Regions from separate parts of the Stenotrophomonas sp. 24(2023) genome, predicted to be linked through region 1. Evidence: riboswitches for the same ligand, from Rfam matches in the RefSeq annotation. Region 1 holds a riboswitch; the other holds the start of a gene.
What was found. A riboswitch is a leader RNA that binds a small molecule or an ion and turns the genes downstream of it on or off. The one in region 1 is predicted to bind thiamine pyrophosphate.

Region 1 (6,600 bases):
CGGGCCGCTTCAGGTCGGCCCACCACAGCGCGAACGTGCCGGAACGGTCCGACGTGAATACCAGGTGCTGGCCATCGGGCGACAGCGTCGGTTGGCCATCACGGCCGTTGGACGGGAACAGGCGCGTGGCCGCGCTGCCCTGCAGGGACATGCGGAACACCCCGAACTGGGCGCGCCGGTGGACGAAGGCCAGCATGTCCCCCCGCCGGGAGACGGCCGGCCACTGCGCGTCATCCAGCCCGACGTCGCGCAGGGTGCGTTTGTCGCCATCCAGGTAGTACAGGCGGACCTCGCTGTCCACGCGACGGCCGAACACGATGTGCCGGCTGTCCGACAGCCAGGCCCAGCCGCGGATCTCGGCGGCATCCTCCGTCAGGCGCTCGGGAACCCCGCCATTGGCCGGCATGCGCCACAGGTCACCCAGCTGGGGGTTGCGGACGAAGGCCAGCCAGCGGCCATCCGGCGAGAACCGGGGCGCATAGTCGTAATCGTCGTCGCTGACCGGGTACTCCAACGCCCGCCACTGCCCGCTGGCAAGGTCCAGCACCCGGATGCCCTTGTGCGCGAACCGGCCCACCATGCTGCCGAACACCAGCCCGCGACCGTCCGGTGTCCAGTCGAAACTCAGCAGTTCGGTCCCGTCACAGCGGGTCGCCTGGCGCACGTCACCGCCGGTGGCGCTGGCAATCAACACCTGGCAGCTGCCGTCCTCCCCGAACCGGGCAAAGGCGATTTCACGCCCGTCCGGCGACCAGCTCGGGAAACGGTCACTGGCCCCGGCCGGCGGTGCGACGAGCAGGCGTGCCGGGGTGTTCCCCGAGGTCTGTACCTTGATCGCACTGCCGCTGCCTTCGCCGTCACTGGCCGCCTCATAGGCAACCTGGGAACCGTCGGGGGACAGCGTCGGGTAGGTTTCAAAGCCGGCGCTTGCGGTAATCAGCCGGTACGGGCGCTCCGGGCTGCCGATCACCCGCGTTCCGTCTTCCACCGCCGCTTCCAGTGCGGTCGGCGGTGGCTCGCGCGTGGCCAGCAGGTAGGTGAGCAGCAGCACGGCCACCACCAGGCAGGCGCCGGCGCCCCAGAACAGGGCCTGCCGCAGCCGCCGGTAACGCCGCGGAACATCGCCGGCCGGTAACGGGAATGCCGGCAGCGCAGGATCCGTTGCCTCACCGGGAAGCGGAAGGGGCGGCGCATCGGCCTCCAGGGCGTGTTCCGGATCGAGCAGCGTCACCGGAACCAGCAGCCGGTAACCACTCTTGGCGATGGTCTCGATGTAGGCGGTGCCGTTGTCCTCACCGATGGCGAACGCCTTGCGCAGCTGCGTCACCGCCTGGGTCAGCACGTCGTTGGTGGGCAGCGTGTCCGGCCAGACCTCGGCGAACAGCTCTTCACGGGTGACCACCCGCCCCGGCTGGCGCATGAGAAGGCGCAGCACGCCCAGCGCCTTGGGAGTCAAGCGGCGCAGACGACGCGTACCGGGCACCTGTACTTCACGCGAAGACAGGCTGACACGGCACTGGCCGACCAGGATCATGTCGGCTTCCGGGGCTGGATAATCGCTGCTGTTCATCCTCTGCTATGCGGCCAAGACAGTTTCAAACCCGAGGACATTCATGGCGCCCCCATCCTTGGGTACAGCAAAAAGCCAGACTCGGCACACGGCATCGGCGCAAAGCGCAAAAAAAAAGATGCGCGCGAATATTAGCCTAAGCCGGTTACTCCGCACTATCGCGAAGTGAACAACAGGCTCTCTCTCGCCGACGCATTCAGATAAAAAGCTTCACCATTCGCGCCCCTGCGGGCGCGAAATTTTTAAGTGGCGTTCATTTTCATGAGCGCTTGAGCATGGTCAATCCGACCAGCCGCGACACCACCAAAGCTACGTACATCACGCCGGAAAACTGCTCCAGCATGACCAGTGCGCGAGCCTGTGGATGCAGGGGCACCACATCGCTCAATCCCACGCCGGACAGCAAGCTGAAGCTGAGATAAAGCAGTTCCATCCAGCTGCGCAGATCGCCCTCGCCGGTGCCGGCGAAACTGCCCGGATACCACTGCTGGCACACCGAGAATGCAAACGCGAACGCCCACGCAAGCAGCGTGAAGGTGGCGCCCACAGCGAACAGTTCGTCGCGGGTCACCTTATGGTCCTGCAGCATGTAGGCCGTCAGTGCGCCGGCCGTATAGAAATACAGCAGGCTCTCGAGCAGTTGCGCGGTGGTGGCCAGGGCCGGCTTGTCCAGCCAGACCCCGGCCAGGGAAAACACCACGGCCGGAATGGCCAGCAGCAGGGCCAGCCAGGTCCCGAGCGGGCTGCGCTGCACGACCCACAAGGCAAGCCCCAGTACCGCCATGCCGAAGGCGCCGACCAGTGCCCGCCCCCCCGCGGTTTCATCCAGGGCGGGATACAGCAGCACGGCCAGCAGCTGGATGCCTAGCAACCAGGCCGACGGATGCCGGCGGGCGATGGCCAGCCAGCGGGTGGTCATGGCAACGGGCATGGCGTCCTTTCCCCGGGGAGCGATGCGGCGAGAATAGCGGGTCGCGCCGGACCATGCCCGGCGCGCACCGTCCGGCCCCGCTCCGCCCCGCCGGCTCATTCCTGCCGGTAGACCTGCGCCCCGGCCGCGCGGAACTCCTCGGCCTTTTCCTGCATGCCCGATTCGGCGTAATCGCGCACATCCTGGGTGATCTTCATCGAGCAGAAATGCGGGCCGCACATCGAGCAGAAGTGCGCCAGTTTGTGCGCATCCTTGGGCAGCGTCTCGTCGTGGAACTCCTTGGCTTTTTCCGGGTCCAGGCCGAGGTGGAACTGGTCTTCCCAGCGGAACTCGAACCGTGCCTTGCTCAGCGCGTTGTCACGCACCTGCGCCCCCGGGTGGCCCTTGGCCAGGTCGGCCGCATGCGCGGCGATGCGGTAGGCCATGATGCCGTCGCGCACGTCCTGGCGGTTGGGAAGGCCGAGATGCTCCTTCGGCGTGACATAGCAGAGCATCGCCGTGCCGTACCAGCCGATCATCGCCGCACCGATGGCACTGGTGATGTGGTCATAGCCGGGCGCGATGTCGGTGGTCAGCGGCCCCAGCGTGTAGAACGGTGCCTCGCCGCACTCGCGCAGCTGCTTGTCCATGTTTTCCTTGATCAGCTGCATCGGCACGTGGCCGGGGCCTTCGATCATGGTCTGCACGTCGTGCTTCCAGGCGATCTTCGTCAGTTCACCCAGCGTCTCCAGTTCGCCGAACTGTGCCGCGTCGTTGGCATCGGCAATGCAGCCCGGGCGCAGGCCATCGCCCAGCGAGAAGGTCACGTCGTAGGCCTTCATGATCTCGCAGATCTCTTCGAAATGCGTGTACAGGAAGTTTTCCCTGTGATGGGCCAGGCACCACTTGGCCAGGATCGAGCCACCGCGCGAAACGATGCCGGTCACCCGCTTGGCGGTCAGCGGCACATAGCGCAGCAGCACGCCGGCATGGATGGTGAAGTAGTCCACGCCCTGCTCGGCCTGCTCGATGAGCGTGTCGCGGAAGATCTCCCAGGTCAGTTCCTCGGCACGCCCATCGACCTTTTCCAGGGCCTGGTAGATCGGCACGGTGCCGATGGCCACCGGCGAATTGCGGATGATCCATTCGCGCGTTTCATGGATGTGCTTGCCGGTGGACAGGTCCATCACCGTGTCGCCGCCCCAGCGGATGGCCCACACCAGCTTTTCCACTTCCTCGGCGATGCCCGAGGACACCGCGCTGTTGCCGATGTTGGCGTTGATCTTGGTGAGGAAGTTGCGGCCGATGATCATCGGCTCGCTTTCCGGATGGTTGATGTTGTTGGGCAGCACGGCGCGGCCACGTGCGATTTCATCGCGCACGAATTCGGGCGTGATGATCTTCGGGATGGCCGCACCGAAGGACTGCCCGGGGTGCTGTGCCAGCAGGCCCGCATCGGCGATGGCCTCCAGCCGCTGGTTTTCGCGGATGGCAACGAATTCCATTTCCGGGGTGATGATGCCGCGCCGTGCGTAGTGCATCTGGGTGACGTTGGCGCCGGCACGGGCGCGGCGCGGCTGCACGCGCGCCGGGAAGCGCACCGCGTCCAGCTTCGGGTCGTGCTCGCGCGTACGGCCGAAGGCTGAACTCAGGCCGGCCAGTGCTTCGGTGTCACCGCGTTCTTCGACCCATGGGCGGCGCAATGCCGGCAGGCCGGCGGACAGGTCGATGCGCGCGTCCGGATCGGTGTAGGGACCGGAGGTGTCATACACCGTGACCGGCGCGTTCTCCTCGCCGCCGAACAGCGTCGGCGTGCGGGACAGCACGATTTCACGCATCGGCACCTGCAGGTCCGGGCGCGAGCCGGGCACGTGGATCTTGCGCGAACCGGGAATGGGCCGGGTCACCGATTCGGAGAGTTGCTGGGCCTGTTGCTGCAGGGCGGAGAGCTGTGCGTTCATCGGGCATCGTCCAGGAAGGTCAGGGACGAAGCGGCGGCGCACTGCCGGCGCGCGCGGACGGTGCCAGGACGGTTCCTGGGCGGTGTCCACGCACGGCCTGCACTGCAAAGCTTCCCTACGCCGGTATGAACCGGATCAGGTTCCAAGGGACTGTCTCAACCGTGGCCACTGGCCCGGTACCCCCGCTTCTTGGCGGGCATTAGAGCATAGATGCGGCAGCTGGGTCAGGCCTTCCCGCGCGGGAAAAGACGGTGCGCATTAACAGAACCATGACGTCGCATTCAGTAACGTGCCCGCGCCCGGTGTCATTGCGACCGGTGTCTTCTCCGCCGCCACTGCGGCCCCTGCCCGGTTCGTGCTGCATGCCGCCGGCCCCTCGATGCAAGCTCTCTGGCTCGCTCCCCTCAATCCCTTGATCGGAGACGCTCCTTCATGGTGTTCCGTATTTCCATCGCGTTGGTGGCCCTGCTGGTGCTGATCGCCGGCGTCGCACCCGGCCCGTTCAACGACATCGTCCAGGCCGCTCTGGCCCACGTCATCCGTGGTGCCGGCTGGATGTACCTGCTGGTGGTGTTCCTCACCCTCACCTTCCTGCTGTACCTGGCCTTCGGCCGCTTCGGCAACCTGCGCATCGGCGGCGAAGACGCCGAGCCGGATTTCTCGCGCGCCAGCTGGCTGTCGATGCTGTTCGCCGCCGGCATGGGCATCGGCCTGGTGTTCTGGGGCGCGGCCGAGCCGATCTCGCACTTCCTCAAGCCACCGGAAGGCCTGCCGCCGGAGAGCATGGATGCTGCGCGCGCCTCGATGCGCTACGCGTTCTTCCACTGGGGCCTGCACCCGTGGGCGATCTACGCGCTGATCGGGCTGGCGATGGCCTGGTTCCAGTACAACCGCAACGGCCGTGGGCTGGTCAGCGACATGCTGCAGCCGGTGATCGGCCGCCACCATCGGGGTGTTTTCGGGCAGGCGGTCAACATCGCCGCCGTGGTGGCCACCGCCATCGGTGTTGCGACCACGCTGGGTTTCGGCACCATCCAGATCGCTGCCGGCCTGCACCGCGTGTTCGGCATTCCGGCCAGCCTGCCGGTGCAGATGACCATCATCGCGGTGGCCTTCGTGCTGTACATGCTGTCCACCAGCAGCGGCGTGGAGCGCGGCATCAAGTGGCTGTCCAACTTCAACCTGGCGCTGGCGGCGCTGCTGGCCGCGGCGGTGCTGGTACTGGGCCCGACCGGCTTCATCTTCGATACCTTCACCACCACGCTGGGCTCCTACCTGAACCAGCTGGTGACGATGAGCCTGCGCATGTCGCCGTTCTCCGGCAGCACGTGGGTGGCGGACTGGACCATCTTCTATTGGGCCTGGTGGATCGCCTGGGCACCGTTCGTGGGCGCGTTCATCGCGCGCGTCTCACGTGGCCGCAGCGTGCGCGAGTTCGTGGTCGGCGTGGTGCTGGCACCGACCCTGCTCGGCTTCCTGTGGTTCTCGGTGTTCGGTGGCACCGCCCTGTGGTCGCAGCTGTTCGGCCATGTGGACCTGCTGCAGGCCCTGGGCAATGGCTATGAAACGGTGCTGTTCACCCTGTTCAACAGCCTGCCCGGTTCGCTGGTGCTGTCGGCCATCGCACTGGTGCTGCTGATGATCTTCTTCGTGACCTCGGCCGACTCGGCGGTACTGGTACTGGCCAGCATGTCCACCGACGAGGCCGGCGATCCGCCGATGTCGCGCAAGCTGACCTGGGGCGTGGCCGTGGCATTGATCGCGGCGGTGCTGCTGATGGCCGGTGGCCTGGAGGCGCTGCAGGGCGTGATCACCATTGCCGCCTTGCCGTTTGCGCTGCTGATGGTGCTGGTGATCGTGTCGCTGTACCGGGTGCTGGATTTCGAATACGCCCGCGAGCGGCGACGCGCGCAGCGGGCGCGGCACATGATCGAAGCGTGGATCGAGCGCGAGCAGGCCGCACAGGCCGACACCCGTGCCGAAGCCGCGCGGGCGCAGGAACGCGATTGAGGCTGACGACCGTCTTCCTGTAGATCCACGCCACGTGTGGATGCCCCTCGACCGGGACCGGATGATTCGGCCGTCGGACACAGCGCATCCACGCATGGCGTGGATCTACAACAGGCGGTCGCAACTACTCGCCCCGCCCCGTTTCCAGC
Region 2 (6,600 bases), 1.0 Mb from region 1:
GCACCTTCGAATGCTCGCGCAACGATGTGCTGGCCAACCTCGGCGTGCTGCTGGCCGGGGCCGGGGTGGCCCTGAGCGGGCGCGGCTGGCCGGACATCGTGGTCGGGGCGATCATCGCGCTGCTGTTCCTGGCCTCGGCCGTGCGGGTGATCGGCGAAGCGTGGCCGGCCTGGCGGCGGGCCGCCGCGCAGCCGCGCGCTTGACCTCAACAATGGTTGAGGCCGTAAACAGGACGGCCAGTGGGCGACCACCGGCTTTTCCCGTGAACGGAGCAGCATTGCATGGACATCATGATCATCGGCGCCAGCCGCGGGCTTGGCCGCGCGCTTGGCGAAGGCCTGTGCAAGCCCGGCGACACCCTGACCGGCGTGTCGCGCACCCGCCCGGCGCACCTCACCGCCGCCCGTGGCACGACGGTGCACTGGATCGAGGCCGACCTGTCACAGCCACAGGCCGCCGCCGCGCGGATCGATGCACAGGCACCGCCGGTGCTGGACGTGCTGGTCTGCAACCTCGGCATCTGGGAAGCGCAGGCCTTCAGCGATGCGTACGACTTCCTGGCCAGCCCGGACGAGGAACTGGCGCGCCTGGTGGACACCAACCTCACCGCACTGCTCCTGCTGCTGCGCCGGTTGCTGCCGCGGCTGCTGCGCAGCCGCCAGCCGCGCCTGGTCCTCACCGGCTCGACCTCGGCGCTGCGCCGCAGTGGTCGTCCGGAGGTGGCCTTCGGTGCCACCAAGGCCGCCCTGGACGGCATCGCCGATGCGCTGCGCGAACAGTTCCGCGCACAGCGCCTGGCGGTCACCACGCTGCACCTGGGCTATCTCAATACCGACGATGGCCTGCAGGTGCCACGTGAGGTGGCCGCCGCGCGCGGCGCCGGCACGCGGGTACCCGTGCACGACGTGGTGGCGGTGCTGCGCAGCCTGCTGTCGCTGTCCGATGCCAGCTTCGTGCGTGAACTGGTGATGCCCGCCATTGCCGATCCGCATTTCTGAGCCCGGCACGGCAGTGCCATGGCCCGGGCGGTACCATGGTCGCCCTTCCACCTGCCGCCATGCCGCTGCGCACCGCCCCATGTCCGTTTCCTCCCACCGCGTGCAGGGCCTGAACAACGATTCGGTGGCCGCTGACTGGCCACCGATCACCGCTGCGGAACTGGCCGGGCTGCAGGCGGACTACCCCCAGCTGGCCGGTAACTGCCGGCTGCTCTGGCACAGCCCGCGCCCGCTGTCGGCCGCTGCCATCGTCGAAGCGGCGGCGGGCCGTGTCTTCATCAAGCGCCACCACCAGCGGGTGCGCAGCGTGCAGACGCTGGGCGAAGAGCATCGCTTCATCGCCCACCTCGGCGCACAGGGCCTGCCAGTGGTGCGGGTGCTGCACGACGCGCATGGCGCCAGCGCCGTGGCCCACGGCGAATGGACCTACGAACTGCATGCGCTGGGCGAAGGCCACGACGTCTACCGCGATGCCCATTCGTGGACGCTGGTGGGCGACGTGGCGCAGGCACGCGAAGCCGGCCGCATGCTGGCCCGGCTACACCAGGCCGCTGCGGGCTACGACGCGCCACAGCGCACGACGCACATCCTGGTGGCGCGTGATGCGCTGATCCGCAGCGCCGACCCGCTGGCCCTGCTCGCCGCCAGCCTGCCCGCGCGCCCCGGCCTGGCCCGCTATCTGGCGCGCCAGCCCTGGCAGCAGCAGCTGCAGCGCACGGTGCTGCCCTGGCATGCCGCACTGGGTACACGCCTGCAGGCCGAACCCACGCTGTGGGCGCACAACGACTGGCACGTCTCCAACCTGCTGTGGCGACAGGACGGCGCAGTGCCCCAGGTGCAGACGGTGTTTGATTTCGGCCTGGCCTCGCCCACCAGCGCGCTGTTCGACCTGGCCACGGCCATCGAGCGCAACGCCATTGCCTGGCTGGAACTGGAGCGTGGCGATCAGGCCGTGCGCACGGACATTGCGCTGGCACTGGTCGAGGGCTACCAGCAGGTGCTGCCGCTGGCGCCGGAACGCGTGGCCCTACTGGCCGACCTGTTGCCGGTGGTCCATTTCGACTTCGCACTGTCCGAAGTGGAGTACTTCGAGGGCGTCACCGGCTCGACCGCCAATGCCGACGTGGCCTACCACACCTTCCTGCTGGGCCATGCGCAGTGGTTCGCGGGGGAGATCGGGCAGCGGCTGCTGGCCGCGCTGCGCGGGGCTGGCTGAACGCTTCAGAGGAGCATCCACGCATGGCGTGGATCTACGGGATGGGCGTTCATCCGCGCAGGGTGTGGATCTACAGGCCGCCGGCCGCCGGGGTGCGGCTCGCAAATCCGTACCATTTGTAGTGAAATGGTCACCGAAGCGGGGGTGCCTGGGTCTGCCAGGCTGAGAGAGTCCCTTGGAACCTGATCCGGTTTGCACCGGCGTAGGGAGCTTTGAGCAGTGGGCACACCGCCACCCCGGCCACGCCGGGCCGGTGCACGTTCGCGCCGTCGCTTCGTCTCCTTCTGCCTGATGACGAACCGAATGAACCGCTGCCTGCGTCCCTCCCTGCTTACCCTGGCCCTGTGCGTGGCCCTGCCCGCCCATGCCGATGCCCCCGCCGATGCCGGCGAACGCTCGCCGACCGATCTGGCGGCCGTGCGCGTGCAGGCCCGGCAGGACGGCAACCGTGCGGCGCAGTCCGGCAGCTTCGGCGGCGGCGACTGGAAGAACACGCCGGCATCGGTGAACGTGCTCGACCGCGCGCAGCTGGACACGCTGCAGGTGCGCACGCTGTCCGAGCTGGCCCGCAGCGATGCATCGCTGGGCGACAGCTACGCGCCGGTGGGCTACTACCAGAACATCGCCATCCGTGGCTTCGCGCTGGATACCGCCACCGGCTACCGCTTCAACGGCCTGTCCATGGCCGGCGAGCAGCGCCTGGCGCTGGAAAACCTCCAGCAGGTGGAGATCCTCAAGGGCGAAGCCGGCCTGGCCGCCGGCGTGATGGCCCCGGGCGGCATCATCAACTACGTGGGCAAGCGCCCGGCCGAGGTCCGCACCGTCACCCTGGGCACCGACTCGGAAGGCTCGCGCTACACCGCCGTGGACGTCGGCCATTGGCTGACCCCGCGCTTCGGCCTGCGCCTGAATGCCGCCTGGGAAGACACCCACGCCTACGTCGATCACGCCGATGGCCGCCGCAATTTCTACTCGCTGGCGGCCGACTGGCTGATCAGCGAGCACGGCAAGCTGGAAGTGGATGCCAACTACCAGACCAGCGCGCAGCGCTCGGTATCCGGCTACCAGCTGCTGGGCGGGGTGGCCCTGCCGCACGGCGTGGACCGCTCGCTGATGCTCGGCCACCAGCCCTGGCAGGCACCGGTCAGCATCGCCAGCAGCAACATCACCGCCGCCCATACCTACGATTTCAACGCGGACTGGCAGTCGCGCGTGGCCGTCGGCCACAGCCGTTCGGTCATCGATGACAACGTGGCCTTCGCCTATGGCTGCTTCTACGCCGCGCAGTGCGCCGATGGCAGCGTGCCGGGCAATTACTTCGCCCCCAACGGCGACTACGACATCTACGACTACCGCAGCCCGGACGACACCCGCCGCAATCTGGAAGCGCGCGCCGAACTCCGTGGCCACTTCAGCACCGGCCGCATCGGCCACCAGCTGACCCTGGGCCTGGACAGCTTCCAGCGCACCGTGGACAAGCGCCGCAACGTCAACGAGTACGTCGGTACCGCCAACATCCACGATGCCGACATTCCGGTGTTCGCGCCTTCGCCGCTGCAGCCGGGCGATGCGGTGCGGCGCCTGGACAGCCGCCAGAGGGCCGCCTTCGTGCTGGACCGCATCAGCATCGGTGATGACTGGCAGTGGCTGGCCGGTGGCCGTTTCGTGCGCCTGGACGAGCGGGCCTACGACAAGCGCGGTGCACTGGAACGCCGTGACCGCCTGTCGCGCTTCCTGCCGCAGACCGCCCTGGTGTGGAAGGCCACCGGCGCGCTCAGTGCCTACGCCAGCTACGTACGGGGCATCGCGCTCGGCCAGGAAGCCCCGTTCTGGACCAGCAATGCCGGCGATTTCCTGCCGGCGGTGGAGTCGCGCCAGCTCGAAGCAGGCGTGAAGTTCGCCGCCACCGATGCACTGGACCTGGGCGCGGCGCTGTTCCGCATCCGCCAGCCCTACCAGTACGCCATGCCCGATGGCAGCGCCGCCGGCTACAGCTTCGTCGAGGCCGGCCAGCAGACCCACACCGGGCTGGAACTGAGCGCCAACGGCCAGCTGACCGAGCGCCTGCACCTCAATGCCAGCGCCAGCGTGCTGCAGGCGCGCGTGCATGACACCGGCACGCCCACCTACGAAGGGCACCAGCTGATCAACGTGCCCAAGGCCCGTGCCTCGGTACACCTGGATTACCAGCTGCCGTTCGTGCCGACCCTGGCCGTCACCGGTGGCTGGCGCTATGCCGCGGCCAATGTGGCCACCGCCGATGGCCGCGTGCGTGCGCCGGCCTACCACGTGGTCGACCTGGGTCTGCGCCTGCAGCAGCAGCTGCGCGGCCAGCCGGTCACCTGGAACCTGTCGGTGGACAACGTGTTCAACCGCTTCTACTGGCGCGATACCGGCAGCAGCTCCGGTGACTACTACCTGTTCCCCGGTGCGCCGCGGCAGGCGCGCCTGTCGGTGACCTTCGCGCTATGAGCAGCGCCGTGCTCGAGTGGACCGCGGCGATCTTCAGCGTCGCCGGCGTGTGGCTGATGGCACGCCGGCTGCTGCTGGCCTGGCCGGTGGGCCTGGTGTCGGTCGCGCTGTACGGGCTGGTGTTCGCCGAAGCACGCCTGTATTCGGACACGCTGCTGCAGGTGGCGTTCGCCGCGTTCCTGGCCTATGGCTGGATGAACTGGCGACGCCATGCGCAGCAGGACGGCCAGATCCGCATCGTGCCACTGGCACGCCATCACCTGCTGCGCGATGTGGCCGTGGCGGTGACCGGCGGCGTGGCACTGGGGGCGGTGATGCACTTCCTTACCGATGCCGCGCTGCCCTGGCTGGATGCGATGCTGGCCGCACTGAGCCTGATGGCGCAGTGGTGGCAGGCCCGCCGCCATGTCGCGGCCTGGTGGGTGTGGATCCTGGTGGATGCGGTGTACGTGGGCACCTACCTGGTGAAATCCCTGCACGTCACCGCCGCGCTGTACCTGTTCTTCATCGGCCTGGCAGTGATGGGCCTGCGCGCATGGACGGCTGCGCGGCAGGCGCCACCACCGGTAGCGCAGCAGTCCTCGCCAATCGCCTGAGCCGCGCCCTAGCCGGCGCCGCGCAGCAACGGTGCCAATGGCTGCGTGCGCATGCTCTCGGCCGGTCCGACCAGCGCGAAGGCCACGCCATCGCGTGACCAGTACTGCGCCAGCAGGCGGCCGTCGCGGCGCTCGCCCACCGGCAGCGCGCGGGTGGTGCGCGGGCGCACGTACAGGCCGATGCGCCCGCCATCTTCGGCCTCGTAGACCAGCATCGCCGCCGCACCTTCCGCCGTGGACAGCAGGCGGCCGCCCTGCAGGCGGTAGCCCTGCGCGGACAGGTCCGGCACATCGGCGGCCGAGCCGAAATGGTCCCGCAGCCAGTCGTCCAGCTGCTGGCGGCCCCCGGCATTGAACTCCAGCGGCACGCCGCCGGCAGCGAACAGGCGATAGGCCGACACCGCATCGGCCATCGGCAGGTGGTCGGCCTCGCTGCCCGCGCGCAGCTGCCAGCCCAGGCCGGTGCCCACGCACAGGGTCAGCGCGCAGGCCGCCACCATGCCCAGCCGCTGCCGGCGCCGGGCGACGACACGGCGGCGCGTGGCCGCCAGGTCGAAGGCGGCGGGCAGCGAAGCACTCGCCTCGGTGCCCGCCCACGCCGCGCGCAGGCCGCGCACATCGCTCACCCAGTCATCGATGCGGGCCTGCTGCTCGGGATGGGCCTGCAGCCACGCCAGCACCTCGGCCTGGCGCGCCGGGTCCAGGCGGCCATCCACGTGGGCATGCAGTTCCTCGTCAGTGGGAGGGGTGATGTTCATGGGACTCTCCTCAGGGGCGTGGGGGTGCGCGACGGGCCTTCGTCCAGCTGCCGCAGGCGGTCGCGGGCGCGCGACAGGCGTGACATGACCGTTCCGATCGGAACGCCGAGCGCGTCGGCGGCCTCGCGGTAGCTCAGGCCCTCCACCGCCACCAGCATCAGCAGGGCGCGCTGCTCAGCCGGCAGCTGGTTGAACCGGGCCAGCGAGGCGCGGCCATCATGCACGCGCTCGGCCGACGGTTCGGCATCGCGTGCCGGGGCACCGAACAGCTGCACCAGGCGCTGCCAGCGCGTGCTGCGGCGCTGCTCGTCGATGAACTGGCGGTACAGGATCTGGAACAGCCAGGGCTTGAGCGCCTCTTCGTCACGGCGGCTGCGCCAGCGCGTCAACGCACGCTCCAGCGTGGCCTGCACCAGATCGTCGGCGCCGCTGGCGTCGTGGCACAGCGAACGCGCGAAGCGGCGCAGGGCGGGCAGCAGCTCGCGCAGGCGTTGGTCGTCAAGTTCGTCCATCACGGCATTCCGGGGGCAGGGCAAGGGGTCCATGGGTAGGACGACCAC

Region 2: linked by a shared signal. The riboswitch ahead of Q9R17_RS09090 (TonB-dependent siderophore receptor) and the one ahead of thiC (phosphomethylpyrimidine synthase ThiC) in region 1 are both predicted to bind thiamine pyrophosphate.

What each region holds. Positions count from the first base shown of each region.
Region 1 covers NZ_CP133160.1:1,062,306-1,068,905, forward strand. Annotated here, with positions in the region: gene Q9R17_RS04725 (winged helix-turn-helix domain-containing protein) at 1-1,570, opposite strand, end outside; gene Q9R17_RS04730 (ion channel) at 1,830-2,501, opposite strand; gene thiC (phosphomethylpyrimidine synthase ThiC) at 2,597-4,441, opposite strand; TPP riboswitch at 4,536-4,635, opposite strand; gene Q9R17_RS04740 (BCCT family transporter) at 4,874-6,451, shown strand.
Region 2 covers NZ_CP133160.1:2,064,102-2,070,701, reverse strand. Annotated here, with positions in the region: gene Q9R17_RS09105 (cation transporter) at 1-203, shown strand, start outside; gene Q9R17_RS09100 (SDR family oxidoreductase) at 282-998, shown strand; gene Q9R17_RS09095 (phosphotransferase) at 1,078-2,214, shown strand; TPP riboswitch at 2,345-2,440, shown strand; gene Q9R17_RS09090 (TonB-dependent siderophore receptor) at 2,518-4,686, shown strand; gene pnuC (nicotinamide riboside transporter PnuC) at 4,683-5,282, shown strand; gene Q9R17_RS09080 (anti-sigma factor) at 5,291-6,040, opposite strand; gene Q9R17_RS09075 (sigma-70 family RNA polymerase sigma factor) at 6,037-6,552, opposite strand.